3 regions of the Pseudoalteromonas sp. OFAV1 genome follow, and region 2 is predicted to be linked to each of the others. Evidence: predicted binding sites of a transcription regulator. Region 2 holds the regulator's gene; each other region holds the start of a gene.
The links. Region 2 encodes sigma-54, which starts transcription at its own class of promoters, with help from an activator protein. Its sites were predicted from a motif close to GTTGGCACGNNNNTNGNNT; they were not measured.

Region 1 (10,530 bases), on a different contig from region 2:
GGGTAGCTCATTACAATGGCGCACCTTTGGAATATAACGCCTTGTAATGAAAAAACACTCACCTAAAAAAGAACTGATTTTACTGCCCGTTTTGTTCGTGGCTATTTTACTTTGTGTTGCAGGTCACTTCCTACTCCAGCCTAACTACCAAGACAGCCATACCGTTGAGTATTTACTCGCTGCACTGCCATTTGCCTTATTTGGGTTGGTGATTATCGCCTTTAAAGTTGCCAGTAAAAACGATAACCAAGAATAGCTTAAAGCACGTGATAGCCAAACCAATCGGGCTTCATTGCTTGTGCTTGCCCGCTTGGCGTTAATTTGATTGATAAGTTGCTATCTAACAAATCAATCGCAAAACAATCGTCTACATCGTGTAAATCATCTTTATGAAGATGAGTCATTCCAGCCAATAAAGACTCTTTAGCGCGTTGCTTTGCTTCTTCACTGCTACGCGCAACGTACAATGCAAAATCATGTTGTTCAGCAAGGCTATCTGCTCGGTAAGCACCTAAATTTACAAAGTATAGTTTTTCAGCTTGGTGATGCTGGGTATCAACCACTTCGACCTGATAGCCATCAATATGCTGAATTTGCATATAGCTATCCATGTGCACATTGCTTTTATCACCCACCCATTGTGCTTTAAGTTTTGAATAGGTTTGTTCAATGTTATCGCCTACGACAAATCGAACGTCGTGCATTTCAATGTGGCAACCTTGAATACGACCGCCCAGATAGACTAAAAAAAGCGCCATGTTTTTCCTTATATTAAGCTTTCAACATTAATGTTGTGCTTTTTAATTAATTTATAAAAATCTGAGCGATTACGTTTCGCAAGTTTTGCGGCTTCGGCAACATTACCTGCTGACATCTTTAGCGTATTAATTAAATAATCTCGCTCAAATTCTTTTTTTGCATCATTTAACGAAAGCGGTTCAGCAATACTAATATTACTGTTTAATGCACTCTCTACCAACTGAGCTGCAATCACTTTACCCGGTGTAAGAGCTACTACCTGCTCAATCACATTCTGTAATTGACGAATATTACCCGGCCAGTCATAGCGAACCAGTGCATGCATCGCATCGTTGGCAAACTGCTTTTGCTCTTGCCCCATACGTTTAGCAATAAGACCTGCAAAATGCTGTGCTAGCAAACTAATATCTTCTCGGCGTTCACAAAGCGGAGGCAGTTTTAAGTTCACCACGTTTAATCGGTAATATAAATCTTCACGGAACTGCTGATTATTGATTGCCTCAGGGAGGTTCTTATGGGTCGCCGACACCACTCGCACATCAATTGGGATCTCTTCTTGAAAGCCCACAGGACGAATGGTTTTCTCTTGTAAAACCCTCAGCAGTTTTACTTGTAAATTTAGCGGCATATCACCAATTTCGTCTAGAAAAAGGGTACCACCTTGTGCTTGTTGAAACAAACCTTGATGGTCTTTTACTGCACCTGTAAACGCGCCTTTTTTATGCCCAAATAATTCCGACTCTAAAAGCTCCCCCGGCACAGCGCCGCAGTTAATTGCCACAAATGGCCCGTCACTAACATGGCTGTGTTGATGTATTGCTTGTGCAAGCAACTCTTTACCTGTGCCGCTGGCACCAGAGATCAACACATTCACTTGCGTTGGACCAAGCAATCTAACTTGTTCAAGTAAATGCAACATCGCCCCGCTACGGGTGACAATATTAGTTTGTGTCGGTGTTTCATCACCGTGTACACCATGAATTTCGATAGCTTTAGCAAGGCTGTCGAACAGCTCATCTTTATCTACAGGCTTGGTAATAAACGCAAATATACCTTGTTTAGTTGCCTCAACTGCATCAGGTATCGAACCATGTGCTGTCATCATAATCACCGGCATTGAAGGATAACGACTTTGTAGCTGACGGTGCAAAGCCATGCCGTCCATTTCATCCATTCTTAAGTCGGTGATCACCGCATCATAGGTTTGATTTTTTAACGCTTGTAACGCCTCAATACCACTTTCGACTGTGCTTACCTGATAGCCTTTAGATTCAATCCGAATAGCCAGTAATTTTAATAAGCTGGCATCATCATCAACTAATAAAACCCGTGGTTTTGTTTCTTCACTCATGATTACTGCTCCTTGGTTTCTTCACGTAGCAGAAGTTGTTGTTCGATAGTCGCAAGCGACGACAAGGTTTTTTCCATTTCATCACTTAGCGCTTGCTTTGCTTGTTTTGCTGCTAAGCTTTGCTGTAAATGTTGCTTTTGCAACCAAAGATACTGCTTTATATCGTCAGGCCAGTAATAGGCGTGATCGCTTTTTTCAAGTTGAGCAAGTGCTTTTTCAGGTTCTGTAGCACTTAACAAACACATTGATTTAAAAAGGCTTTTCAATTCATTCTCACCGACAAAATTTAGCTTTGACGTACTAGCTTTATAACCACCACACTGTGCTGCATGCCAAGCAATCACAGTACTTGCTGGCGGGTAGTTTGGCTCGCTTTTCGGGCGCGGTTTAGGATTAGGTTTTCCTTGCGATGCGACCTGATTATTTTCTGTCTTCACCTCTGCTACGGGCTTCTTTTGCGTTAATGTACAGCCCGTGATAAGCATCGAGCATGCAATGAGGATAAAACTGGCTTTATGTGCTAAGCCCATGTCAGTTAACTCCTTGGGTTAATTGAATTGGTAATTCGGCGGTAAAAACACACCCTTGAGGTTCGTTATCTGTAATAGAGAGTTTGCCATTTAATTGCTCTACGGTTTCTTTAACAATTGTGAGACCTAAGCCACTGCCCATCTCGCTCTGCTGTTTTGCATTTTTGCCTTGATAAAACGCACCAAATACCGCGGCCTTTTCGGAATCATCAATTCCATGTCCTTGATCAATAACACTGATAATAAGTTTGCCATGTTTGAAATTCGCTTTAATCGTGACACAGCCTTGTTCAGGCGAAAACTTGATTGCATTAGAAGTGAGTTGGATCAAGATCATTTCTAGTAACTCAATTGAAATATAAAGTGCTTTTTTAGGCAGCTCATCAACCCATAACAGTGATTGTTCACGTGCAACTAGACGATGTTCAAAGTGACGCTCAATCTTATCTTTTATGGCGGCAAAACTAAGCTCAGTCACTGTCTCTTTACTAGTACGAATCGCATTATAACTAAGTAAACTTTCTATCATTGCTCTAAGTCGCACCATGCTTTGGGTGATTAGCTCAAGGACTGCTTTTTGTTCATCATTAATAGGGCCAACAATTTCATCTGTTAATAGATCAGTTCCTTCAACCATTGAAGCAAGTGGGGTCTTTAACTCATGAGTTACATGACGTAAAAATGTATCTTTTTGCTGCTCAAGCATATGTAGCTGCGCTTGAACCCATTCAAGTTTGTTGCCAAGTTCAACTAACTCAGACGAGCCTCGGACATTTATTTTTTGCTGCCAATGGCCTTGACCTAGCTTATCAATCACGCTCGTTAGCTCTCGTAGACGACCACTGATCCGCCATAAAAACCCTCCGCCTACGAGTAGAGTCAAAGGAATAAGTGCTACTAACCAGTTAATAAAAGATGTTTGCAATGCTTTTAATTGCTGCTGGTTTTTAGTTATACGTAATTCGTTTTGCTCTCTAAGCCAATTGGTTTGCTCACTAATTAACTTACTTGCGGGGGCAAATAACTCACCATCTTGCTTTTGTTCAAATAAAAGATGCTGCTGTGCAAATTGCAGTACCTCAGCTAATTGACGCCACTGCAAAATATAATCAGCCGTAGGACTTAAAAAGATCAGTTCATCAATACGCTGAATTGATGAACTCCACTTATTTTCAATTAATGTATCTAAAGATTCACTCTTGAGTACCCAATTTTGCCGCGTTGCTCTTTCAAGGCTATTTAAGTCTTGCTTTAAATTGTTAAATACCTTAGTGATTTCATCATTATCACCCACAATTTCTTGCGTAACAGCCAGCTGTTTATTCAGTGCGTTTAAAAACAAAATCACCACTAAACACAATGGTAATAAGGAAAGTAAAATACTACATACAAACTGACCAATTAGGCTTGGTCGCCAGCTTAAACACTGTTTGCACTTAATTACTATGCTACTTTGCATACTTACCCTCATAAGAAACGCTGGCATTCATTATTCGTGAATGAACTTAGACACTCGCTGAATCCGAACTGAAAAAAGACAACTTACTGCCTAAATCAGGCGCAACGTTGCTATTTTGCAACAACACAACCAATTGAAAATTAAGATAAAAAAATAAAAACCAATAATTACGTTGCAAAAAAGACACATTACTCTGTAACTATTTCGTACCCAATAACAGCAAAATAACATAAATCATTGATAAAAAAGAAGAATAAAAGTTGGCACTGTTATTGTATTAGCACTTACAAATAAGTTTATTAGGACAGCAAATGAAAACGAGGACCTACACACTAGCCGTGCTGTTGAGTGTAATTTCAATGAGCAGTAATGCATTTGATTTAAAAGATACATTCAATGAATTAGATAAAGATAGCAATGGTTTTTTGAGTGATGCTGAAGCATCTGAAGACGCTTTATTACATGGAAACTTCACTCAAATTGATAGCAATCAAGATGGTCAAATTTCATTTGCAGAGTTTAAATCATTTATTAATTAGGAGTGTGTGATGAAACAACTTTTTGCAGCATTCTCGTTGATGTTTTTAGTTATCAGTGCCACCGTTTTAGCATCGCAAATGGATGTGCGTTTTGCGAAATTTGATACCAATGCCGATGGCGAAATTTCATTAACAGAAGCAACCAAACACGATAACTTACTTAAGCAATTTGCCGATCTGGATGAAAACGGCGATCAAGTTCTGTCTGAACAAGAGTTTGAGAAATTCAAACCTTAACGGCTTAAAGTGCTTGCCATAATCCCAGAGGGAATGTGTAAACGGATTTAAATTTTGGGACTTAAATTATGGCAAGCACTTTTACCAAAGCGTGTTGACCTTTGTGGATTAAAATTTGTTCACTCTGGGGACGATTCAATCGTGGCGCGAGATTTGTAACCTAGTGGGCTAAGTAAAAATCGAGCAACAAAGAGTTAATCGCCCCTAGGAAGAACCCGAAGGGCAGCGCGCCCTAATAAAGGAGAGTAATTATGAGAATTTTCTGGCTTGCTTCATGTACCTTAATTACTATAAGCTTCAACAGCTTAGCATTGGATGTAAAACAGCGCTTTGATCACCTAGATAAAGATAAAAACGGCTTTTTATCTTTGGAAGAACTTTCATCTCAACCGCATTTAAAAAAGCATATGGCGCAGTGGGATGAAAATAAAGATCAACAAATATCGCTTCTTGAATTTAAACACTACTTAACAAATAAGAGTTAAAGCAATGTCAAAATTAACCTTTGCCAGCCTCGCAATGTGTTGCGTATTTAGTACAATCAGTGTCGCTGCAGATAGTATTGGTGAAAAATTTAAACAACTAGACCGTAATGAAGATGGCTTCTTGAGCCGCTCAGAATCTGCTCGAGATCCAGCTTTATGGTCTCGGTTTAGTAATTACGATAATAATAAAGATAACAAGCTATCTCTCTCAGAATACAAGGCTTATGCCAGTAAATAGCCGTTATTTTTAGTCGAAATTTTCTTCTGTGAGTTGCAGTTTACTGCAACTCTGATACTGTTTTCATACATTAAAAAAATAATTAAAAGATTATGAAACTTATCATCAGCCTACTGGCAACAGCTTCACTGAGTTGTTTTGCCAACACCACAGTTATCTACAATGTAAATGGTTATACACCAACCTACCAAGGTGAAACCCAACACTTTTCAGCACTGGTTTTTAAAGACGGTAAAGTCGTAAAAACTGGCGATGACTCAATTAAAAAAAGCTTCCCTGACGCTACCACTATTGATGGCAAACAAGCCACTCTTTTACCTGGTTTAGTCGATGCTCATGGTCATGTGATTGGTTTAGGTAATAATCTGTCTCAACTTGATGTCAGAAATACCCGTTCAGCAGATGAGGTTGGCAAAATGCTGGCTGAATTTGCTAAAGATAAACAAGGCTGGATCATTGGCCGCGGCTGGAACCAAGAACAATGGCCCGGCGGACAGTTTCCAACCGCTGCTGATTTAGACAAATATGTAAAAGATAAACCCGTGGTACTTTCTCGGGTTGACGGCCATGCGGTCTGGGTTAACTCAAAAGCAATAGAATTAGCTGGGATATCTGCAGCCACCGATTCACCTGCTGGGGGAGAAATCATCAAACTGACTTCAGGTGAGCCATCAGGCGTATTTATTGATAAAGCCGAAACGCTTATTACAAAGCATGTACCAAAAGTAAGCCATGCCAGCATTAATACAGCATTAGACAATGCTGGTGAGCATTTACTAAGTTTGGGGATCACCTCAACCCATGATGCTGGTATCGATTATGATACATGGCAAGTATATAAGCAGCGTTCTGAGCAAAATACCCTGCCAGTTAGAATCGTCGCCATGCTTAGTGCCGCCGATCCTAAGCTAGAAGCCATGCTTAAAGCTGGTCGTTATAAAGATATGAACGACATGCTGTCTATTCGCAGTGTCAAAGTATACGCTGACGGTGCCTTGGGTAGTCGGGGTGCCGCTCTAATCGAAGAGTATGCAGATCGTAAAAATCATCATGGCTTAATGCTTGAAACCCAAGAGAAACTTGAACAATTATTTAACCTGAGTTTTGCTCATGGCTTTAGTGCGAACACCCACGCCATTGGTGATAAAGCCAACCATGTAGTGTTAGATGCTTACGAAAATGTGTTTAAAAAATCAGGAGGCATTTTACTGCGTAACCGCATTGAACATGCACAAATTGTTGCCCCTGATGACATTCCTCGCTTTAAGACACTAAAAATTATTCCATCAATGCAACCCGTTCATGCAACCTCTGATATGCATATGGCTGAGCAGCGTTTAACTGAGAAACAACTTGAAGGGGCTTACGCTTGGAAAACCTTTTTAGCGCAAGGTTCAGTAATTGCAGCGGGTTCTGATTTTCCTGTAGAGCTTGCCGACCCATTTGATGGTTTATATTCAGCCATTACACGAATGGATCACAATCAACAGCCTGAAGGCGGCTGGCGTCCTCAAGAATTATTATCTCGCGATGAAGCGCTGCGTGCTTTTACTTTAGGTGGTGCTTATGCCGCACATCAAGAGTTTAAAGTTGGTAGCTTAGAGCAAGGCAAATGGGCTGACTTTATTATGATTGATAAAGACTATTACAAGGTGCCTGTATCAGAAATTCACGATATTAGCGTTACTCAAACTTGGATTGCAGGCGAGCTTAAATATAAAAAAGAGGATTAAGGGTTTTTAGCGTCAGTTTTTTGCTGACGCTTTAACTTTATGATGTGGTAAATATTTACAAATGCCAGTAAGCCATTGGTGAAGGCCACCGGAACGGCACCAATTGCAAGACCATAAAAGGTAAAAGCAATACAGCCTGCTAGGTTGAACCAGCGGAGCTTTACCACATCACTCATCGTCAAAGAAGCAACTAACAGTGCAGATGCTAAATAGCCTAAATATTCCCAACTCAATTGTTCTCTCCTAGGCTTTAGGTTAGCATTGGGGCTTGTCATTTTTTTTGACGCACTCAGTGCTACTTTGACAATAAATAAAAAAGCTAACCTACTAAAAACCTTGTAAAGCTTAAGAAATCATCTTAGCTTTAAAATCATTACACGGGAAATGAAGGTATCAGTAACGTGTATCACCTTACTAGTAAGTTAGCATAAATTCTTTGAATCTTAATGCTAGCGTCATTAAGATGTAATAAATAGGACAATTGTCCGAAGAGCGGCGTTAATGTTTCAATATCATTTTTCAAGCTACCTTGTTGACCAGCTACTGACATTTGCAGGCAGTAGTTTTCAGCAAGCTAAAAAAGAAGTGCTTATTCACCAAGATCAACCACTCAGTAAACTTGTTTTAGTGAGAAGTGGCACTGTATCGTTTAGCTATGATGTGGGTAATGGCCGTCGCCTTTTATTAGGTCAACTTGATTGCAACAACACCCTGATTGGTGAAATTGAAGCGCTCAATAACTTACCCTGTATTTACACAGTAACTTGCTTTAGTGATGTCAGTTATAACTTAATAGAACTAAAGCACTGGCGTTCACTACTGTTAGAAAAGCCTGAACTGAGCTTATATACAGCGCAAACTATTGCTGCAAAATTCCAAGAAAATCAAAAAATAAATTTAGATAAATTACTTTTACCACTTAGCTATAACATAGCTAAAGATTGTTTACTGAGAGCAGAAAATAACAATCCCACTCTGCTGCGTGCATATCCAACGGTTAATGCAGAAGCTGAGCGCTTTGCCACAACTGAAAGAGCTTATAGACGTGTAGTAACAGAACTTGTTGAAAAAGGCTTAGTACAACGCAGTAATCAAGGCCTGCAAGTTGTTGATATTGAAAAACTGAGTGATTATGTAGAGAGTTTTTCGCAGTTATGACAGCATAACTGCGAAGAAATACTTGGATTACTTTTCTAACAAAATATCGTGGATATTTTTTAAATCAGACTTACCTTCAATAATCTCATCCGGTGTTAATCCTGACAGCTCATGCGGGAATACTAGCCATTCATCAGACTCATGAATGTAATAATCAGGTACCATATCTACCTTTGAGTTCTTAGGCTTGTAGTAAGGACATGCAACGCGAATATCACGTGGTAAGTTCAAACGCATTAGCTCAGAAAGCTTTTCTTTCAATGCAAAAATACTGCGGCCAGAATCAAACACGTCATCAACGATTAATAATGAGTTGTCTGCATTGGCATTTTCAATGATGTAATGCAAACCGTGAACTTTGATTTCTTTTGATTGTTGGTTAATACCGTAATACGAAGAAGTACGAACCGCGATGTGATCAGTCTCAATGCCTTTGTAATCGTAATATTCTTGAACTGCGATACCGATTGGTGCGCCACCACGCCAAATACCAATGATGAAATCAGGACGGAAACCATCTTTATAAACTTGTGCCGCAACACGAAATGAATCTTCAAGAAGCTGCTGCGCTGTGATATAGCACTTATCTGACATAAATAGAGACCCCAGTGTGAATGATCATTCAAGTGTAGCTAATTTAATAAAAACTAACCACAGGATGAGAAAATGTGGGGCGGGATTTTATACTAATTTACTCAAAAAAGCTTGTATCAGTTTGTAAAATTACTCTTTAGATCAAAAAAGCGCCTTAACTTTAGGTAAAGTTAAGGCGCTTAATTAGCTACAAGGAAATTACTTATGCTTTTTCTAGTAACGTTCTTGCAACGGTACGCATACCTTGTGTTGTAGCGCCTGCAGCCCACTCGCTTGTGCTACCCATGTTAAATGCTGCAGCAAGGTCAATGTGCACCCAACCTTTGCCTTCATTTGGCACAAAGCGTGATAAGAAACCAGCCGCGTTAGAAGCACCACCGAAGCCCCCCCCTTTTTGAGGACGGCTATTTGCTGTATCTGCATATGGTGATGGGCAGTTTTGTTGATGCCACTTTTCAAGAGGTAGAGGCCAAGCCGCTTCCATTTCTTGCTCTGCAAATTCCTGTACGTCACGTACTAGCTCTTTATCAAGACCAAACAGTGCGTTGTACTCTTGACCAACAGCAACAAGTGCAGCGCCTGTTAGCGTTGCTGCATCAATAATTAATGGCGCGCCAGACTCACCCGCAGCCATTAAGCCATCAGCTAGTACTAAACGGCCTTCAGCGTCAGTATTAACGATTTCAACTGTGGTGCCATTTTTGTAAGTTAAGATATCACCAAGTTTGTAGGCATGACCTGAAATAAGGTTTTCTGCACAACATAAGAACAATTTAATACGCTTGTTGATACCACGGCTGATAGCAAGCGCTAAGCCTGCTGTTACTGTTGCAGCACCACCCATATCGCACTTCATGCCTAGCATGCCTTCACTTGGTTTGATTGAATAACCACCTGAGTCAAACGTAATACCTTTGCCCACTAAAGCTGCTGCAACTGGCGCATTTTCATCACCCGTTGGATTATAATCTAGTGCTAATAAAACTGGCGGACGCTCACTACCACGACCAACTGCATGGATACCAATCCATTGCTGCTCCAACAACGCATCGCCTTTGATGATTTGATAGCTTACATGCTCAGGCGCTAACGACTGAATAAACTCAGCCGCTTTACCAGCTAGGCTTTCAGGGAAGATATCATCGGCTGTGCCGTTGATCATTTGGCGAGCCCATGTAGCCGCTTGCTTTAATGAAGCTAGCTCTTTGCTGTCTGTTTTTGCGTTCTCAACAAATTCAATCGCATCTAAATTCTTTGGTGAAACGAAACCTTGGTAAAAGGCCCACTGTGTTTCTGTGCACCAAACGTCACCCACTAACGCGATGTTTTTTAAACCTTGATTAGCTAACGTGCGTGCTGCTTTTTGAACACTTTTAAGTGTATCATGCTCAGTTAAATGAACAGTTGCGCCTTGTTCAGTAAAAGAAAGAGTGGCTTTTTCGCCCCA
Region 2 (10,530 bases):
TACCTGGTTCCACAATTTTCGTTTTGACTAGTACCACATCTTGACCTTTAAAAGGCTGGGCTGGGCCAAACTCAACACTTTGGTTTGTATACTGCGTAAACACACCAGCGTATGTAGCAATTAGGTATTTTTGAAACACATCAATGAAGTGTTGCAAATCTTTGATTGCTTTTGCCTTTTCTTCTTTATCTTCGATTGCACGTACTTTTGATACATGGTTACCTAACACACGAAGTGCAGCGTACTTGTAGTCAATGTAAGGCATTAACTCTTCTTCTACGATCACTCTTAGATATTCTTTATCTTTGGCGATTAAAGGCTGATCTTTAGTAATACGTGCAAAGGTATTATCTGATACTTTGCGCACCATTTTGTATGGGTCTTTTAAATCGACCTCAGGCTCTGCAGCGTGTACACCTACCGTAAACACCACGCTTAAAGCGATTAGAAATTTTTTAAATATCATTATTCACTTCCTTGGTTGAACAAGAACTGACCTATCAGCTCTTCTAATACTAATGCTGACTTGGTATCGGTGATGTAATCACCATCAGCAAGCGCTTTACTTTCAACACCAAACAAATCATCTAAAGCAGCATCATCTTGAGCGGCTGTCACTTTTTCACCCATGCAGCGTTGCTCTGCAGAATCGGCAGCAATAACCGGGTTAATACCCAAGTACTGCTCCCCTAAAATACCTGATGTTAAAATAGAGATAGAGGTTGTATCTGAAAACTTACACAAATAGTTTGCGTCAATCGCCATGTTAACTACTGGCACAAACTCTTTTGGATCAATTGAAATTGACTCAACACGCCCCACAACAACTCCGCCGACCTTAATTGGCGCTCGGGCTTTTAACGAACCAATGTTTTCAAACTTGGCATTTAGTTGGTACGTTTCACCGCTACCACTAATGCCGGCATTTGCTACTTTGAATGCAAGCAATGCAAAAGCCGCAATACCTAGGGCTACAAAAAAGCCAACTAAAATTTCTAATTTCCGTGAATTCATCTTTATACCCTAATTAGCTGGTAAACATTACCGCTGTTAAAATAAAGTCAAAACCTAAAACTGCCAGTGATGAGTGTACAACGGTTTCTGTTGTCGCTTTACTTATCCCTTCAGAAGTAGGGATACAGTCATACCCTTTGTAAAGCGCAATCCACGTTACAATCAAGGCAAATACAAAGCTTTTAATCATGCCATTAACAATATCTTGCTGAAACGACACTTGCGCTTGCATGATTGACCAGAAACTACCTGAATCAACACCAAGCCAATCAACGCCAACTAAGTGAGCACCGATAATAGCAACAGCAGAAAATATCAATGCAAGCAATGGCATACTAATAAAGCCAGCCCAAAAACGCGGGGCAATAATGCGTTTTAGTGGGTCAATTGCCATCATCTCTAAGCTAGATAATTGCTCAGTGGCTTTCATCAAACCGATTTCAGCTGTTAGTGCACTGCCCGCGCGACCAGCAAATAATAACGCCGTGACCACAGGCCCTAATTCGCGTAACAAACTTAGTGCCACCAATGGCCCTAAGCTATCTTCAGCACCATAACCGACTAATACGGTATAGCCTTGTAAAGCGAGCACCATACCGATAAACAGGCCCGACACCATAATGATTAAAAGCGATTGTGAGCCGACCATATACAACTGACGGATCAGTAACGGCGTGCCTTTTTTGAAGTTTGGCATATTAACTAATGCGCCAAACAACATTTGCGTAGAGCGACCAAGCGCAGCAAAACGGCCTAACGTCTTGTGACCTAGCTTTTGAAACAGATCAAGCATTCGGTACTCCCAATAATTCATCATCATAAGCAGGAGCAGGATAATGGAATGGTACAGGACCATCCGATAATCCTTTTAAGAACTGCTGAACAAGCTCTGATTGATGATTTTGCATTTGCTCAGGTGAGCCTTCACCAATCACACCTTGATCAGCAATAATGATCACGTGATCTGCAATACTAAGCACTTCGGTTACATCGTGCGTTACAATAAGCGACGATAAACCTAACACCTCATTCAGTGATTTGATCAGCTTAACAAGTACCCCCATCGATATAGGGTCTTGGCCGGCAAAAGGCTCATCATACATAATCAGTTCGGGGTCAAGGGCTATCGAGCGAGCCAAAGCTGCACGGCGTGCCATACCACCTGATAATTCAGACGGCATTAAATCTTGTGCACCACGAAGACCTACAGCTTGTAACTTCATAAGGACTACAAGTCGAATTAAATCTTCACTAAGTTGAGTGTGTTCGCGTAAGGGGAAAGCGATATTGTCAAACACAGACATATCAGTGAATAAAGCACCACTTTGAAAAAGCATACTCATTTTAGTGCGGGCAGCATAAAGCTCCTTGCGAGACATGCTAGGAATACTATTGCCTTCGAACAAAATATCACCAGAATCAGGCTTAAGTTGACCACCTATCAAGCGTAACATGGTGGTTTTACCTATGCCGCTCGGTCCCATGATAGCGGTGATCTTGCCTTTCGGAATGTTAAAACTCATATTTTTATATATGATTCTATCGCCCCGTGAAAAGGTTACATCCTTGATTTCTACTATTGATTGCGACAAGTCGCTCTCCATAACGTTTTTCACTCGTTTTGCCATTTTAAAGTTTTTTTAGTCAAGATGGAAAAAACAATTCGTAAAATTTTGTAATATTTTCTATTCGCCAAATTAAACTCTACGCAGTTGCTCCTTAACCACACCTGAAATCTCATTCCTAAAAAACCGCGCTTTGTGCCTGCCAGCCTATTCTTTTACTTATACTTTCCTGCTCGCTTTTGTTACTATTTGCAGTCATCTGTTTCAGTAATGTTGGCGTATCACAATGGTGACTTCTTTTGTCATTTTAATTATTGGTTTTGCAGCACTTGTTTGGAGTGCCGATCGGTTTGTTTATGGTGCGGCTGCACTCGCAAAAAATATGGGGATCCCAACCCTAATCATAGGTTTAACGGTTGTTGCTATGGGTTCTTCAGCCCCTGAAATGATGGTATCTGCTTCTGCCGCGCTTGCCGGTAAAACTGATACAGCAGTAGGTAATGCTGTTGGCTCAAATATCACCAATATCTTACTTGTACTGGGTGTAACAGCACTACTTCGCCCTCTTTCTGTCTCGTCAATGACCTTAAAACGAGAAATGCCTTTAGTACTACTTGTCTCAATTGCGGCATGGTACGTGTTTTCAGATAACTACTTTTCGTTTGCCGAAGGTATCGCATTAGCTCTTGCCTTTGTTGTCTTCATCGCAGGCTTAGTGATTGTTTCTTTACGCGCTAAAAATCAAGACGATGACCCTTTCGTGAGCGAGGCATGTGAAGATGTTCCCGATAATGTCACTACTAAATCAGCCATCCTATGGCTTGTTATCGGTATGATACTTTTACCTATCAGCTCACATTTTTTAGTCGAATCAGCCGTTGATATTGCTAAATACTTTGGCCTTTCAGACCTTGTAATTGGTTTAACAATTATCGCTATTGGTACCAGTCTACCTGAACTGGCTGCATGTATTGCTGGGGTATTGAAAAACGAAGATGATTTAGCATTGGGTAATATTGTAGGCTCGAACATTTTCAACCTACTCGCTGTTTTACCACTGGCTGGGATCATCAACCCATCGATTATCGACCCATCTGCAGCGAACCGCGATGCCCTTATCATGATTGCAGCTACTTTAGTGCTGATTGCCATGTCATTGAACTTTAAAGGTGCTCGCCGCATCAATAGAGTAGAAGGTGGCTTTTTGTTAGTCGCATTTATTGCATATCAAGGCTATATTTTTAGCCAAATAGGATAATCAATGACCCAGCTAAATTTTATTGCGCAAGGTAAGCGCGTTCTTGAAATTGAAGCGCAAGCTTTACACGAAATAGATCAGTACATCGATGAACATTTCGAGCAAGCTTGTCAGCTAATGTACCAATGCACAGGCCGTATCATCGTTATAGGCATGGGTAAGTCTGGCCACATTGGCAATAAAATAGCTGCCACATTAGCAAGCACTGGTACACCGGCATTTTTCGTTCATCCTGGCGAAGCAAGCCATGGCGACCTAGGGATGATCACTCGAGATGATGTAGTAATGTGCATTTCGAATTCGGGCGAAACCAGTGAAGTGTTAAGCATTATTCCTGTTATTAAACGAATTGGCGCAAAAATGATTTCGCTAACAGGTAACCCTGACTCAACAATGGCAAAGCTCTCTAATGTGCATGTTTGCATTAAAGTTAGCCAAGAGGCATGCCCACTGGGTCTTGCGCCAACGGCAAGCACTACAGCAACCTTGGTTATGGGTGATGCAATGGCTGTTGCTTTACTCGAAACACGTGGCTTTACAGCCGATGACTTTGCATTATCTCATCCCGGAGGCAGCCTAGGTAAGCGCTTGTTGCTTACATTAAACGATGTAATGCACAGTGGTGATGCAACACCAATAGTGCACGAGTCGCAAAGCATTAAAGATGCGCTTATTGAAATGTCTGCTAAAGGGTTAGGTATGACAGCCGTGGTCGCGGAAGACCAAAAACTCTGCGGCTTATTTACGGATGGTGATTTACGTCGTATTTTAGAGCAACGTATTGATATTCATAGTACCGCCATTAGCCAGGTCATGACGCGCTCATGTACTACAGCCAGTGCAGAGATGCTGGCTGCTGAGGCGTTAAATATTATGGAACGCAAACGTATCAACGGCTTGATTGTAATCGATAAAAATAACACACCGATTGGCGCGCTTAATATGCAAGACCTATTAAAAGCAGGAGTTCTGTAAGTAATGACATTCGCCGAGCTATACCAGCCCCTTAGTCCTGATGTAAGTCAGCGTGCTCAAAAAGTTAAGTTACTAATATGTGATATTGATGGCGTTTTTTCTGATGGCCGAATTTATCTTGGAAATCAGGGCGAAGAGCTTAAAGCATTTAATACCAAAGATGGCTTTGGCATAAAAGCACTCATTAATAGTGGCTTTGAAGTTGCCGTTATTACCGGGCGCCATTCACAAATAGTTCAGCAGCGAATGACTAGCCTAACCGTACAGCATATTTATCAAGGCCAAGAAACAAAGCTGATTGCATACCAAGAGTTAAAAGATAAACTTGGCCTAGAAGATGAGCAAATTGCGTACATTGGTGACGATGGCCCTGATTTGCCTGTAATGGAAATAGTAGGCTTTGCGGTAGCAGTCAATGATGCGCACCCATTGATAAAAAAACTGGCTCACTATACGACCATGCTACCGGGTGGCTTTGGCGCTGTACGTGAATTAACAGATTTACTGATGTTAGAAAACGGTAAGCCGTTAACTAGCGATGGAACCAGCGCATGAATATAGCCCGTATTTTACTGAGTATTGTTTTTGTTTGTTGCATGGTGTGGTTGTGGTATCCGTACTTTAACCAAACAACAAACACAATAAATAGTGAAGACGAGATTATTGCAACTCCCGATTATACGGCCGTTGCACTAAAGCAAACCGCTTATGATGAGCAAGGCAAGATTAGCCATAAGGTGGCGGCTGCAAAAATGGAGCTTTATCAGCAACTTGGGTTTACCTTTTTTGAGCAACCTATTTTTACACTTTATGGCGACCAGCAAATTTGGCAAGTAAAAGCTAAAGAAGCCACCTTATATGAAAACGATCAGCTTATTTTTGAAGGCGATGTTGTTGCTAAAAACTTAACCCATAATGGCATGATCGAAGATATTAAAGCTGAAAACATTAACGTTGATATAGAACAAATGACCATGTTTTCGAAGCAACCTGTGACGCTAACAGGACCAAATTTAAAAATTACCGGTAAAGGCCTAAAAGCTAATTTAAAAACCGAGATTGTAGAGCTAACTAACCATACACGAACCATATACTATGACCAATAAACTGAAGAAATTACTCCTGATCCCAAGCTTATTGATTGCCTTTTCAGGCGTAGCTGCCGAGCAGACAGGCGCACAAATTAGCATAAGCTCAGATCGCCAAACTGGTAAGCTAAAAGATGGCGTTGGTATATTTGAAGGCAATGTCGAAATTATACATGGTAACCGCCGGATCACAGCCGAACGCCTTGAAGCCCATGGTGGTGATACAGAAGGTACTGTTGAGTTAATTATCGCCACAGGTAAGCCTGCTTATTTTGAAGAAAAGCAAGCAGATGGCACGGTAATGAGCGCCAGTGCAGAAGAAGTTCGCTACGACGTAGCCAAGCGCTTCTTAACTTTAAATGGCGAAGCCGAAGTGACTCAAGCAGGCCAAAAAGTAACAGCGAAAAGCATTACTTATGATATGGCACAACAACTAATTAGCGCAGAAAAAGACGAAAACTCAACAGACCGTGTACACACAATCTTAGTGCCTGTTGACAACAAACAAGACGATAAAGGCCAACCATGAGCACATTAAAAGCAGAGCTTTTAGCAAAAAGTTATAAAGGCCGCCAAGTTGTCAAAAATGTGGGTCTTGAGGTTGAAGCGGGCAGTATCGTTGGTTTGCTTGGCCCAAATGGCGCAGGCAAAACCACCACTTTCTATATGATTGTTGGCTTAGTACCTAGCGATAAAGGCAAGATCAGCATTGATGATAATGATATTACACTTTTGCCAATGCATAGCCGAGCACGTTTAGGGATTGGTTACCTACCACAAGAGTCATCTATTTTTAGAAAGTTAACGGTTTATCAAAACCTAATGGCTATTTTAGAAACGCGTAAAGATTTAAATAAACAAGGCCGAGAAGAAACACTCAACAACTTACTTGATGAATTTAGTATTCAGCATATTCGTGATAGTCAAGGTATGGCTTTATCTGGGGGCGAGCGTCGTCGCGTAGAAATTGCTAGGGCATTAGCCGCAAATCCTAAATTTATCTTGTTAGATGAGCCTTTTGCTGGTGTTGATCCTATTTCAGTGTTAGATATAAAGAAAATTATTGAACACTTAAAAAATCGTGGTATTGGTGTATTAATCACTGACCATAATGTTAGAGAAACCCTTGATGTTTGTGAAAAAGCCTACATTGTTTCTCATGGGGAGCTAATTGCATCAGGAACACCTGAGCATGTTTTAGCTGACCAAACCGTACGCGATGTGTATCTAGGTGAGCAATTCAGGCTATAACCAATAAGCCACCATCTAGCGCATCTGCTAAACTAAATAACAATGACAATAAATCGATATAAATTTACCTGTGACTGCACAGGTGTCGATAACACATAAAAGGATTGTTAGGGATACATGAGGCAATCATTACAGCTGCGCATGGGCCAGCAACTTACAATGACTCCACAACTGCAACAAGCAATTCGCTTGCTGCAGCTTAGTACATTGGATCTCCAGCAAGAAATTCAAGAAGCACTTGATAGTAACCCTCTGCTTGAAGTGGAAGAAGCAGATTACAACGATGAAAACATTGGTAAGAACGAGCAAAAAGCTGAATCTGATGATACTCAGCTAAGTGCATCGGCCGAAGAAGCGCCGAGTGAGTACGAACAAGAAAGCAGCGATGCCCTTAACAAAGACACCGTTAGTGACGATTTAGCCATGGATGTGACATGGGATGAGTACATGAGTGCTGCCCCATCAACATCATCAGGTCCAATGCCAGAAGATGAGTCAATTTATCAAGGTGCATCGACTGAAACCCTCCATGAATACCTTATGTGGCAATTACAACTCACACCATTTAGCCCAACCGATGAAGCGATCGCTGTCGCCATCGTAGAGGCAATTGATGACTCAGGTATTTTAACTGTTAGCTGCGAAGACATAGTCGAAAGTTTTAATCAAAATAATGATGAAGAAGAAATCGAACTAGATGAAGTCGAAGCGGTCTTAAAGAGAATACAGTTGTTTGATCCAGTAGGGATTGGTGCCCGTAGCTTACAAGAGTGCTTATGTATCCAGCTTCGCCAATTCGATGCGAGTACGCCGTATTTAGCTGAAACTAAAATGGTTTTATCTGAGCATATTGAATTATTAGCAAGTCGCGACTATCGCACTTTGATGAAAAAGACTAAGCTTAAAGAAAGCGAACTAAAAGAAGTAATGACGCTGATCCACAGCTTAAACCCTAAGCCAGCAGACAGCATAGTTCGCGAAGAGTCTGAGTACGTTATACCCGATGTATCGGTTAAAAAAGTTAAAGGTCGTTGGGTCGTTGAACTAAACCCAGATTGTATGCCAAAAATTAGAGTGAATAGCCAATATGCAGCTATGTCACGCTCAGTAAAATCGAGCAGCGATAGCCAGTTTATTCGCTCTCATTTACAAGAAGCTAAATGGTTTATTAAAAGCTTAGAGAGCCGTAACGATACACTTTTAAAAGTGACCAATTGTATCGTACAGCAACAACAAGCATTTTTTGAACATGGCCCAGAAGCCATGAAACCAATGGTGCTGAACGATGTCGCAGAAATGGTCGAAATGCATGAATCGACAATTTCACGTGTTACAACACAAAAATACATGCACACCCCTCGCGGGATTTTTGAGTTGAAATATTTCTTCTCAAGCCATGTCAGCACAGAAAACGGTGGTGAGTGTTCATCAACAGCAATTCGCGCTTTGATCAAAAAGCTTATCGCTGCAGAAAACTCAGCTAAACCATTGAGTGATAGTAAAATTGCAGATATATTGGCTGAGCAAGGAATTAAAGTAGCTAGACGCACAATTGCAAAATATCGAGAGTCTCTAGCGATACCTCCGTCTAATCAGCGTAAGAGTTTGATTTAGACGTTTTACATAGAAGGAAAATGCTTATGCAACTAAATTTAACTGGTCGTCATGTAGAAATCACTGATTCATTAAGAGACTATGTAAACAGCAAGTTTGCAAAACTAGAAAGGCATTTTGACCACATTAATAATGTACATGTCATTCTAGATGTAGAAAAATTAAGCCAAAAAGCAGAAGCAACTTTACATGTAAATGGAGGCGAGCTCTTTGCCTCAACTGCACACCAAGATATGTATGCAGCCATTGACTCGCTAATCGATAAACTAGATCGTCAAGTCATTAAACACAAAGAGAAATTAGCTCGACACTAAATTATGAAACTTAGTTCACTTACTAACCAGGACTGCAGCAAAGCTGCGGTCCTTTTTAATAGCAAAAAAAGAATCCTTGAATATATCAGCGAGCTGGCTCACCAGCAGCTTCCTCATTTATCTCAACAAGACGTCCTTGATGCCTTACTCAATAGAGAAAAATTAGGCAGTACAGGTATTGGTCGTGGCATTGCTATTCCACATGGCCGCATGAGTGGTGCAGAGCAACCACAGGCATTTGTCATAGTGAGTGAATCCCCAATCAATTTTGACGCAATTGATAACCGACCTGTGGATATTTTCGTTGCACTCATCGTACCAGATGGAGACAGCCAACTTCACCTAAAGACCTTATCGACAATTGCTGATAGACTAAAAGATAAGGAGTTTTGTAAACAGTTACGTAGCGCCAAAACAGACCACGAACTGTTTCAGGTCATATCAGCAGAGGCATAAATGGAATTAATTATCATCAGCGGTCGCTCAGGCTCAGGTAAATCGGTCGCTTTACGTGTACTTGAAGACTTGGGTTACTACTGTGTTGATAATATCCCAGTCAACTTATTACCTTCGCTTGTTCGTAGCGTTTCAGACAACTATGACAAAATAGCAGTCAGCATAGATGTGCGTAACTTACCGAAAGAGCAGCAAGAGTTTAATGATATTCTTGAATACCTGCCAGGTTTCGCAAACCCAACACTGTTCTATTTAGACAGTGATGACCAAACTCTGATCAAACGCTTTTCTGAAACGCGACGCTTACATCCTCTATCGATTGACTCGCTGCCACTCGATTTAGCAATTAAGCAAGAAAGAGTATTACTGGATGTACTGATCACGCGCGCTGATTTTATGATTGATACCACCGACCTGAGTGTTCATCAGTTAGCTGAATCTATTCGTGAAAAGATCTTAGGTAAAAAAGATAAAAAGCTGATTATCACCTTTATGTCGTTTGGCTTTAAACATGGTATTCCTAAAGAAGCCGATTACGTATTTGATGCACGTTTTTTACCAAATCCACATTGGGAGCCAGATCTAAAGCCACTCACAGGCTTAGATCAACCAGTAAAAGATTACCTTGCAAGTCATAGCATAGTGCAAAAATTTACATGGCAAATTCAAACATTTGTGCAAACATGGTTACCTCACCTTGAGCGTAACAATCGAAGCTATCTTACTATCGCAATTGGCTGTACTGGCGGGCAACATCGCTCGGTATATTTAGCGCAGACCATTGGTGATAGCTTTTCAAAAACGCATGCGAACGTAAAAATCCGCCATCGCGAGCAAGATATTTAATTGGATGCCAGATGCACGCAGAAGACACGTTTTTAATTCAAAATAAGCTTGGCTTGCACGCACGAGCAGCCACTGTTTTAGCACAACTTGCTTTGCAATTTGATGCTAAAATTATGCTTTATCAAGACGATAAAGAAGCTGAAGGTGAT
Region 3 (10,530 bases), on a different contig from region 2:
AAGTAATAATCAGGCTAGCTAATAACGAAACTCAAGCCATTGCTGAATCAAAAAGCGTTTCGCTAAATATTTTTCCTGAGAATGGATGTACTCATGTAGTATTTTCTTTTTCAAAGAACAATTCCGAATTCAAGAGTGCAATTGTAAAGCTGTTCGAAGGCGATATAGATCATATAAAAGTTGGGCTATCAAACATGATTTTCAATCATGTAGAGAATATTGCGTTAAATCCTACCTATGTAGAAGATAGATTTGATATTCATGAGCATGATTCCATAAAACAAGCTTTTGCGAACAATATTGCCGAAACCGACTTGTATACAAAGGTTGGGATAAATCTATTTAGGCAATGATATAACAAGTAAATTCAGGTAACGCCTACAGCGCACCTGATTTAGGCGTTAGGGCATCGAAGGGAGAAAGATGAGTATAATAATAGAAACAGCAGTACCTGGATCTGCGGCTGCCTTGGAGCTTCTCAAAGAATGGACAGAACTACGAAAGACCAAAAAAGAGGAAGAGCTCCAAACGCCCGAGTGGCAACAGCTAGAGCAAGCATATATTGCGCACTTGAAGTGGCGTTTTCAGTACCCGAAGCGGGTATTTGGCCAGCAAATACTGGCTAATTGGATAATTACGTTTGTGGTTTTAGCATTGGTCGTGTGCGGCATCATATTCTCATTCATGCAGCTTCACTACGCCTTGTCTGTTGGTGATATAGCCTCTCTCAGTACAACTGTCGAAGCTGAAATGGCCGGGAAGATCTCAATCAGTTCATCCATAGTTGGAGCAATCACTTTGGTGATATCGCTCTTTTTCTTTGCGCTTTATCTTAAGTATGTATTTCAGATAAAGCACACACATCCGCCACATGTAAGCCTTTCCGAAACTGATGCAGAGTCTTTGCTCTCTCGATCTAGGCAACAAGTATCAGGTAAGGACGAAGCGGAGGATGTCGTGATAACTGGGGTGAAACGAGGTTAGCCCTAACAAACGGCTGCACCGGACAAATTCAGCTGTCACCTTTTATGCAAAGAGCCGCCACCAAAAATTTGCTCGGTGAGCCGGGCGTTAGGCGTAATGACGAGCCACCGTAGGAATAATGGGGTAATGATATGAGCTATATAATCGCATTTGTTTCCTATTCTGAATCTGGAAAGGATTTCCCTGTTCAGTGTTTTCGTACAGATTTGAGCGTCGGTGATGAGGTTGTGGTGCGGAGAACAGATGGCAAATTAAGAATAGCTGCTATTTCTCAACTTCAATACTTGAACTGGGATTGTAATGGAAGAATAGAATGCAGAAGAGAAGAAGCTTCACTAGATGAGGCGGGAAATATTAACCTTCCTAAAGGCTCCCCGCTGCACGTAGGTACATCAACACAAGACGCATTTACTAAATCGCTGAAAGCTTCGGGCTGGGTTCCAATAAAATCTCGCCAAAAAATGTATAGAGCGGTTCTTGCTTGTGTTAATAAAAACAGCATTTCGTATATTTTCACAAGAAAAAATGGCATAGATATTCAGATAATTCCCAAAGTTGATGAGAACCCAGTAAAACCATATAGCTATTATGAAGGTTCCCTCGGTGATGGAAGAGTAGTGCGACATTCTCTGGCTCACACCACCTTTAATTTATTAGAAGGTGTGCTTCGTTTCGCGAATAGTTTTCAAAACAACGAAGAAGACTTAGATCGTTATTTTGTCTCTCAGGGTTCTACGGACAAAAGAACGGAAGAATTGAAGCAAAAAGCCAAGGAAAGGAAAGCTTCTAGGAATGAAATGTTAGATATATACGATGCGTGTTCGGATGGGAGTGGAGGTCCTGCTTATTTGGGCGATGGAGTCTGGATAGATTCTGGTGGAAGCTTGCATGACTGGGGTAGGTAGTACGCCTAACAAGGCCATTAATTTCGCTCCCTTCGGTCGCCGGACGCTCGCAAGCTCGCACCGTTTATGGCGGCGTTACCACCGTCCGCTTTTGGCATAGAGTCGTCTGTCGAATCTAACTCATTTCTGTCCAAAAACGAGTTTGAACTACCCCTTTGTTCGTTCTTTGGCTTTAGTTAATTTGCTTATCTAAATGGTTAAGTTAATTAATAGCATCTGAGGATAATTAAACGCTTGCTATCTTTTTAGTGCGACTATTTGTTGCTAAGCTTTTGAAACTTTGGCAACAATGCTGTTTGCAACGTCTATTAATGATTGGTTTTGTGACATTGCCGCTTTTTGGAGCAGTTGATGTGCTTGATGCTCACCCACATTAGAGCTTTGCATTAATAACATTTTTGCTCTGCCTATCACCTTTTGCTCATGCAATGCGCGTTTTACATTTTCTAGTTCTGCACTCATTTGGTTAATATGGTTTGCTTGCTCACAAATTAAATCGTAAAACGATTTATGTACAGACTGAACATCATGTTGCTGCTCATCAGCATTTATTTCTACGCCATGCAGCCCTGAGAAGCGACGATCAAAGAGCATGTTAAAACCCGGGTCAGTTGCATTGTCATCGCTGATTTTTTCCATCAATAGGTTGTGATTAGATATTTTCGCTTCAGCTTCTTTAATCCTTACTTGAACTTGCTCCATTAGCCTAGTGGTCAGCATAGTTTCGATATTTTGAAGGGCATCTATTCGTTTAGTTGCAACTTCATACCAGACTTCACCAAGCTCGGGTGTGTAACTATTTGAGGGAAGATCAGACACCGCTTTGAACATAGCTCTGAGTTTATTAATGTCATTAGTTAGTTCAGAGAGTTGTATCGCTTGCCAGGCTGCTTGTTCTTGGCTAACCGAAAACTCTAAAAACCGCTCAAATACGTCGTGTTGTGCGCTTTCAAGTTCATGCATTTTCGATAATATATTAGGCTCGTGTTTTTGTTGCGAAAACCCAATGGCTCCTAAAGCACGCTCCTGCCCTGCAAGCTCTTTACCTTGAATGAAGTTAAACAGTGCAACTAAAAGTTTGGTTATTGACGCATCACTTGATACATCGGCGGCTTCAAAAATTAGATTTATTATTTTTCCGATTAATCGGCAATAGGCATCGGTCGATTTAAGTGGTGTAACCTGTAGTTTCTGAATCTGCTTTCTTAATTTTGGTAATTGCTCAAGCCCTTGAGAAGCTAAAGTAATTGACGTTAATAGTCTTGTTTGGGTGTGAATTGAATCACTATTTAAGAACTTTGAAATAAGTAAATCGAGCAGTTGCTCCTCTGCCTCTGAGCTATTCTTAAATTGCACAGGTAAATTTGTTTTATAGGCGACACCTTTTGACCCTAGATAAACATTCGTTGTTCCGCGCTCTCTTTGCAGCTGATGGATCATCTGTGTCGCAGCTATAACTATTTTACAGTTTGAAGCTAACGCCTTTAGGCTATTCAGCTCGGCATATTTTGCTGCGAGTAAAAAGCGTTTGGTACAGGTTGAAGATGTCGGCATAGGTTCTTATTACTAATATTGAATAGATACCATCAAGCAATTATTATTCCCTAAAAATTAATAGTCATTTTTAAGCAAGGTAAAATCAGTTTTGCTCGAATATTATCTGCGTTGTGCCACTGTAAATGGGGTTTACAGAAATTTTTAACAAAAGCGAAATCATGATTTATTGCTCAAATTAGTTCTGCCCTTTTTTATTAGTTCGGGGTTTCGCCCCAAAGTGATGCGTGCAATGCGCCAAAGTAAAGCAAATGTTAATTTTTGATTTGGTGAAAGCAAAAGTGAAAAAGTTAAACTATTGAAAGGATTTAGTTTTATTTTTTGGTTATTTTTGGCATATAACTTGTTTAATAAATTATGAACAGTTGAATAGGCTGTGACAATTGGAAATGCAAAGGACAATGGCGTCCGCAACCTGCTCTTAAAAGTAAGAGTCGGTGCGGGCGTTTTTTTTTGCCTGAAAGATGGTCATTTTAACTGTGAAACAGATTAAAGATTAACAATGAAAGGTGAATAACATGGCTTATTTATTACCAAGTGACTTCGTTACAAAAATGGTGGATGCGGGCGAATCAAAAATATATATGTCCACGCGAGATACGCTAATTCGTGCTTATATGGCTGGAGCTATTTTAGCCTTAGCTGCTGTATTTGCGATCACAGTTGCAGTGCAAACCGGTGTATTTCTGCTCGGCGCGGTACTGTTCCCTGTAGGCTTTTGTATGCTTTATTTAATGGGGTTTGATCTATTAACCGGTGTGTTCATGTTAACACCATTAGCTTGGCTTGCTCGTCGGCCAGGCGTTACTTGGCCACAAATTTTGCGAAACTGGGGATTAGTTTTTGTTGGCAACTTTGCTGGCGCTCTGACTGTTGCTGTCATGATGGCGTTTGTATTTACCATGGGCTTTAATACCGATGGTGGGGCTATTGCAGCTAAGGTTGCTAGTATCGGTGAAGCGCGTACATTAGGTTATGCTAAATACGGTTTTGAAGGATGGATGACCATTTTCATCCGTGGCATGCTATGTAACTGGATGGTATCTATGGGTGTTGTGGGTGCTATGGTGTCAACACATGTTAGCGGTAAAGTGATTGCTATGTGGATGCCTATTATGCTGTTCTTTTTTATGGCGTTTGAACATTCGGTTGTAAACATGTTTTTGTTCCCATTTAGCTTGATCATGGGTGGTGATTTCTCTGTTGTTGATTATTTAATTTGGAATGAAATTCCAACTGCGCTTGGAAACTTGGTAGGTGGTCTAGCATTTACTGGGCTTACTTTGTACACAACGCACTATCGTACAAAACCAAAGCGCAAGTTAGCGACAACTGCAGCACCTATTGGTGACAATGTAATTGCTAAGTAATTAATGCAATCAATGTACAAAAACAACAAAGACGCATTAACTATGACAGCCGATGTAATAGCAGGGTTTTATACATCTCGCGGGAACAAAGCGGTTAATCAGGATAGTGTTAAATGCACTATCCCCGCATTAACAGAGTCTCGCTCAAAAGGGGCTGTAGCTGCTGTTGCAGACGGCATAAGTAGCAGCCAAGTCAGTCAGCATGCAAGTGACTTGGCTGTGATGCTTTTCTGTGATGAATATTTACGTACCAGTGATGTATGGTCTGCAGCCAGAGCTGGCACAAAAGTACTTGAAGTGATTAACCTTCAATTACTGGCAAAAACCCAACATAGCCAATATCAAGATAACTTTGATCAAGGGTTTGTCTGCACTTTCGCAGGGGTAATTTTAGCCAATAAGAAAGCCAATTTATTTAATTGTGGCGATTCAAGTATATTCAGAATTAGAAACAGTAAGATTTGCCATTTTAGCCAACAGCATCGCGCAGCTGATGAATATGGGCAGCAATATTTAAGTAATGCATTGGGTATACGTTCAAACTTACAGTTAGATGTTCAGCAAATCGACCTAGTCATAGGTGATTGCTTTATTTTGGCTACGGATGGTATTACTGAGTTTGTATCAACTGAGCAATTATTGGGCTTATTTGCCAATTGTGAGAGTGAACAGCAATTGCAACATGCATGTCAAAAGGCTGCTGAACTTGCTTTGGCTAACGCAAGCGATGACAACCTGAGTATTGTCGCGATTAAACAACGTGCCGCCGATCCCAGAGAAACGGTTGAATACACTTCTGATGGTTTTTTACCTTTGCCTGATGCCTTGAGTGTCGGTGATGTCGTTGATAATTTTAAACTTATTAATCAGCTTCACAAAAGCGACAGAAGTTCTTTATTTGAAGTTCACAACACGATCACTGGTGCCACTGCGGTGATGAAAGTTCCCTCTTTATCCTTGCAAACTGAGCTGTATTACTTAGATGAGCTAGCAAAAGAAGAGTGGTTAATTGCCAAAGTTGACCACCCTCGCGTTGTTAAAAGAGGGCACTCTGAGACTACACGGCATGTCTTTTACACACTGACAGAGCGAGTGCAAGGAATAACGTTAAGGCAATGGTTAAACGATAATGGTAATGCAAATTTACAGCAAGTAAGAGCATGGCTAACGCAACTTGTCTCAGCGTTAGGCGCATTGCATAGCAAAGGTATTTTGCATCAAGATATTCGGCCCGAAAATATCATGATTGATCAACACGACAATTTAACCTTATTGGATTTAGGCTCAGCCAGTTTACATGGTCAGCAATTTAGTAAAAGTGATGATGTTTTGCACATACCGGGCGACATGTTATATAGCGCACCAGAATACTTTTTGGGGTATTGGCCCGAACTGAGCAGTGATATGTTTGCATTAGCTGTGATGACTTATCATGCACTCAGCGGAACCTATCCTTATGATACTTCAGTTGCTAAAGTGTCTAATCTGAAAGAGCTACATCGACTCCAATATAAATCTTTGCTGCATAATAATTTACAGATCCCAGTATGGGTTGATGCCGCAATCAACAAAGCCTGTAAACCTGATATGCAAAAACGCTATCTAAGTTTATCTGAGTTTTTGTTTGATATGCATAACCCAAATCCAGCATATAATAGAAAGCTGCCACTACTTGAACGTAATCCCGTGCTCTTTTGGCAACTTGTTTCTGCTGTCTTAGCGCTGTTGTTAATTATAAATTGGGTGAGTAGCTCAGAGTGATAAAGCTAAGCAGATAACCGAAATTGCTGATGACGTATACCTAATTTTAAAGTGCGAAGTTACTTTTTGACCTTCACTAAATAGGCTTGTTTCGTGAATAAAATTCCATAATTCATTTGGTGATCTACATATTTTCTACACTTTTCAACCTTGCCTCTATGGTAATTTTTTAAGCAATAATTCATGTAGGGAATTTGGTTATGAAATTAAGTAAAAAGGTATGGCAATCACTGGCAGTGCTTGCGTTATTGGCAAACTTAGCGGCCTGTGGTGACAGTGACTCATCGTCGTCATCAGATACAGATTCATCGACTAGCGATAGCAGTGGTACTGATAACAGCGGTACTGACAACAGTGGCTCTTCAAGTAGCTCAGGTTCAATTAGTGTCAGTGACTTCAGCGATATCAGTCTAGGTGACTGTGAGCTCGATACCAGCCTAGAGTCACTCGTGTGTGCTGCAAATGCATTAATCGACACATTAGATGAAGATGAACTTGCTGATTTACAGCTTGATTATTCAGACTCTGAAGCAAGGACTGTGTGGTCAAACTTACCGACGGGCAATGTAAGTCGTAATGGTATTGAACTTGGGGCATTAGACGATGAATCACTTGAAGCAGCGATGATGGTTGCGAAAGCGGCGCTGAGTGATGATGGCTACCAAGATTTCTTAGGTGTTATTGCTGCGGATGACTATTTGAATGAGCTAGGTGGTGGTTCTGCTTACTCATCTGGTAAATATTATCTAGCGTTTTTTGGCGACCCAGATGTGAGCGGCGACTGGATGTTGCAGTTAGGTGGTCACCACTTAGCTTATAACATTACTTACTTAAATGGCGATGGTTACCCTGTGCCAAACCATATTGGTACTGAACCTAAAGTCAGCTTTGAACTAGACTCGGCAAGCTATGCCCCGCTTGCGGATGAAGGTGATGCCCTCGTTGCTATGTTTGATTCGTTAAGTGAATCTGAGCTTGCTGAGGCTTACTTAAGCGGTGAAAGCTATTCAGATGTATTAGTAGGCCCAGATAACGGGAGTGGTACGTTACCAACTGATTACCCTACAGGGGATAATCGCAAAGGGATCCTTGTTTCAAGTTTAACGCAGGATCAACAAGCACTGGTTACCGCAGCAATCGAGCAGTGGATCAACGACTACCCTGAAGAAGTGGTTGAAAACTTAACGCTAAGCTATGTAACGAGTTCTGCTTATGCAGATACCTACATTGCCTGGGCTGGCACTGAATCGGCTGGTGTTGATGTGGATGTTGCCGGGACTTATATGCGTATTGATGGCCCTAACCTTTGGATTGAGGTGGCGTGTCAAAATGGGATTATTATCAGTGATGAAACTCACTACCATACAATGTTCAGGGATAAGAGCTGGGATTATGGTAATAATTTATAAGCCATGAAAGCAGTAATTAATCTCCTATTTGGGCTGACCTTTTTGGTCAGCCTCTTCTGTACCAAAGCCTTTGCCCATTCTGCTTCAACGAGTTCTGTGTTTATTGATACGCATAAACCACAGATTGAACTCGAAATTTATTTACCCCTCGATCAATTACGTTTAGCTGATGAAAGCCTATTTCCTTCACAAAGTGATGACCTAAAGCAGGTTAATTTCTCGGCTTTACAAGACTACATGCAAACACATGTAAGTATCACAACACAAAATTCTCAGCCGTTAACAGCACAAAAGGTTGATGATTTTGCTATCCATGAATTTGATAACGTACTGTTTATGGTAATGAAGATGCAATTTATCAAACCAGATAATTTTGATACCAGTGGTTTTTCTTTGCATTACAATGCCATTTTACACCGAGTTGTTACTCACAAAATTTATGTTTCGTATCGCAACGATATGCATGAAGTACTTAAAGCAAGTCAAGACATAGCAACCATAGGGCTGATCCGCTATCAGCGCGAAACCTTATTTATAGAGCCTGAAAAAATCACTGCATGGTCTCAGTTTAAGCTGATGTTTGTAAATGGTATGAGCCATATTGCAGCCGGTATAGATCACTTGCTATTTTTACTTTGTTTAATTTTGCCCGCTCCTCTAGTTAGTGCCAATAAGCGCTGGCAATCAGTGGCACCTGTGCGCCAATGTGTTATGTCGGTAGCTAAAATTGTCACCTTCTTTACACTCGGACACTCATTAACGCTAGCCCTGACGACGCTTGGGTATATTTCATTTCCTGCAAAGCCAATTGAGATTTTGGTTGCGGCGTCTATTTTAGTTTCGGCGTTAAATGCAATTAGGCCGATTTTTTCGCAGTCAGCTATGTGGATAGCATTTATTTTTGGGCTTATCCATGGTCAAGCATTCGCGATTGAAATGAGCCATATGGGGTTTGATACTCAGGCCATTATCGTCGCATTGGTGGCATTTAATCTGGGTATTGAAACTGTGCAGTTGCTGATCGTTATTTGCGTTGTACCCGTGCTAGCAATGCTTGCCAGAACTTATTTTTATAGTGCTATTCGAATTACATTATCTGTGCTGGCAATGGCGGCTGCGAGCTATTGGATTATCGAGCGAAGTGTGTAATGAAAAGGGCCTTGTTTGGCCCTTTTTAGTTTCAAAACAAAGTTACAAATAGCTGTTAAACCAATCAACTAGCTCTGTTTCCAGTTGTTCTTTATGGTTCATTAAAAAGTGGTTGTCACCGTCATACACCACGAGTTTATGGGGTATATGATGCGCTTCTAGCGCTTTGGCAAATTGAATTGAGTTCTCGACCGATACTCGTTTATCGTCACTGCCATGAATAAGTAATATGGGCACTTTAGGCGATAGCTTATCAACCCAGTTCATAACAGAGCGTGCTTCAAGCTCTGCTTGTTTGTTCTCTTTATAATTGGGGATACGACGCACATACACGTTTTTTTCCATGTTAGGTCTAAACGTAAGCTCTTTGACTAAATCGGTCGGCCCCGCAATGGTTGCAATGGCTTTAATCTTGTTGGTGTGTTGCATCGCAAGGTGGGTTTGCATGCCGCCTCGGCTCGCTCCTAGCATGCCAATACGGTTTTCATCTGCACTTGCTATGTGCGTAATAAAATCAATAAGCGCAAGTACGTCATTAACATCTTTGCCACCAAACTCATCTAAATCATCATTTTTAGTTAATGTACCGCGGTATTGGCTGCCGATAACCACAAAGCCTTGCTCCGCTAAAGGAAATAAATTGCGCATCATTGCAGCAAAATAAACATTGCCAAAATTACCGTTACCGCCGCGGTTATAAATTATTACTGGGAGCTTATTCTTGGTGACTTTAGGTTTGATGATATATCCAAGCACCTCAACATTATCGACCTGATATTTAAAAATATGGCAGGTTAAATTCGCTTTAAAGTTATCGAACATACTTCGTGGAAAGATTTCTTCAAAGGCTTTTATGCGCTTTAAGTATGCTTCTTCGTTTTTAGCTTTGCGTTTATTCTTTTGCGCTATAAATTGGTGCCACGAATCATAGTCAGCAAAGATGCCTGTGAAGCAGTCTGTTTCTTTTGTGACGCGTTCATTGTCGATAATTTTCGCTGCGCTAGTAGAAAAAACAGCGAGAGATAAGCAGGTAGATAAGAGTAATTTATACACAACAACATCCTTATTGGTGACTAAAAGTTACAAAACCACAGTAACTTAAATGATGGTTATTTGTACATCATTAATTCAGTAACCGCTCAAGCCATTCAATCACAACGTTATGTGTTGCTGTTTCGAAGCGAGATTTTTCGGGAATGTAGTAACACAGTTTTGATTCAACATCTTGGCTATTAAACGATGTTAGTAACCCTGCATCTAGGTAAGGTTGCACTAAGGTTTTTGAGCAAAAAACCACGCCTTTATTGGCGAGCACCTGATTTATACCAAACAGTTCTTGATCGAATGTGTTTACCTTGAAACATGAATCACTTAGGTTATTTACTTTGAGCCATTGCA

Region 1: a site for sigma-54 is predicted at 4,359-4,377, ahead of L1267_RS14630 (EF-hand domain-containing protein). Genes of this name have one in related genera too.
Region 3: a site for sigma-54 is predicted at 3,774-3,792, ahead of L1267_RS02020 (formate/nitrite transporter family protein). Genes of this name have one in related genera too.

What each region holds. Positions count from the first base shown of each region.
Region 1 is NZ_JAKGBG010000026.1:49,178-59,707, reverse strand. Features, by position in the region: gene L1267_RS14655 (hypothetical protein) at 47-256, shown strand; gene L1267_RS14650 (DUF1543 domain-containing protein) at 258-758, opposite strand; gene L1267_RS14645 (sigma 54-interacting transcriptional regulator) at 767-2,110, opposite strand; gene L1267_RS14640 (hypothetical protein) at 2,113-2,640, opposite strand; gene L1267_RS14635 (HAMP domain-containing sensor histidine kinase) at 2,642-4,099, opposite strand; gene L1267_RS14630 (EF-hand domain-containing protein) at 4,411-4,638, shown strand; gene L1267_RS14625 (hypothetical protein) at 4,648-4,875, shown strand; gene L1267_RS14620 (EF-hand domain-containing protein) at 5,127-5,360, shown strand; gene L1267_RS14615 (EF-hand domain-containing protein) at 5,365-5,598, shown strand; gene L1267_RS14610 (amidohydrolase) at 5,691-7,331, shown strand; gene L1267_RS14605 (uroporphyrinogen decarboxylase) at 7,328-7,564, opposite strand; gene L1267_RS14600 (Crp/Fnr family transcriptional regulator) at 7,833-8,489, shown strand; gene L1267_RS14595 (phosphoribosyltransferase) at 8,517-9,083, opposite strand; gene pepB (aminopeptidase PepB) at 9,286-10,530, opposite strand, start outside.
Region 2 is NZ_JAKGBG010000008.1:42,570-53,099, reverse strand. Features, by position in the region: gene L1267_RS06655 (MlaC/ttg2D family ABC transporter substrate-binding protein) at 1-463, opposite strand, end outside; gene mlaD (outer membrane lipid asymmetry maintenance protein MlaD) at 466-1,014, opposite strand; gene mlaE (lipid asymmetry maintenance ABC transporter permease subunit MlaE) at 1,028-1,807, opposite strand; gene mlaF (phospholipid ABC transporter ATP-binding protein MlaF) at 1,800-2,618, opposite strand; gene L1267_RS06635 (calcium/sodium antiporter) at 2,866-3,837, shown strand; gene L1267_RS06630 (KpsF/GutQ family sugar-phosphate isomerase) at 3,841-4,812, shown strand; gene kdsC (3-deoxy-manno-octulosonate-8-phosphatase KdsC) at 4,816-5,367, shown strand; gene lptC (LPS export ABC transporter periplasmic protein LptC) at 5,364-5,918, shown strand; gene lptA (lipopolysaccharide transport periplasmic protein LptA) at 5,908-6,429, shown strand; gene lptB (LPS export ABC transporter ATP-binding protein) at 6,426-7,151, shown strand; gene L1267_RS06605 (RNA polymerase factor sigma-54) at 7,269-8,765, shown strand; gene hpf (ribosome hibernation promoting factor) at 8,792-9,079, shown strand; gene ptsN (PTS IIA-like nitrogen regulatory protein PtsN) at 9,083-9,535, shown strand; gene rapZ (RNase adapter RapZ) at 9,536-10,381, shown strand; gene L1267_RS06585 (HPr family phosphocarrier protein) at 10,393-10,530, shown strand, end outside.
Region 3 is NZ_JAKGBG010000002.1:194,722-205,251, forward strand. Features, by position in the region: gene L1267_RS02000 (hypothetical protein) at 1-353, shown strand, start outside; gene L1267_RS02005 (hypothetical protein) at 424-984, shown strand; gene L1267_RS02010 (hypothetical protein) at 1,116-1,889, shown strand; gene L1267_RS02015 (nitrate- and nitrite sensing domain-containing protein) at 2,154-3,443, opposite strand; gene L1267_RS02020 (formate/nitrite transporter family protein) at 3,962-4,813, shown strand; gene L1267_RS02025 (bifunctional protein-serine/threonine kinase/phosphatase) at 4,826-6,574, shown strand; gene L1267_RS02030 (DUF3500 domain-containing protein) at 6,775-7,983, shown strand; gene L1267_RS23720 (HupE/UreJ family protein) at 8,080-9,132, shown strand; gene L1267_RS02040 (alpha/beta hydrolase family protein) at 9,175-10,185, opposite strand; gene L1267_RS02045 (LysR family transcriptional regulator) at 10,256-10,530, opposite strand, start outside.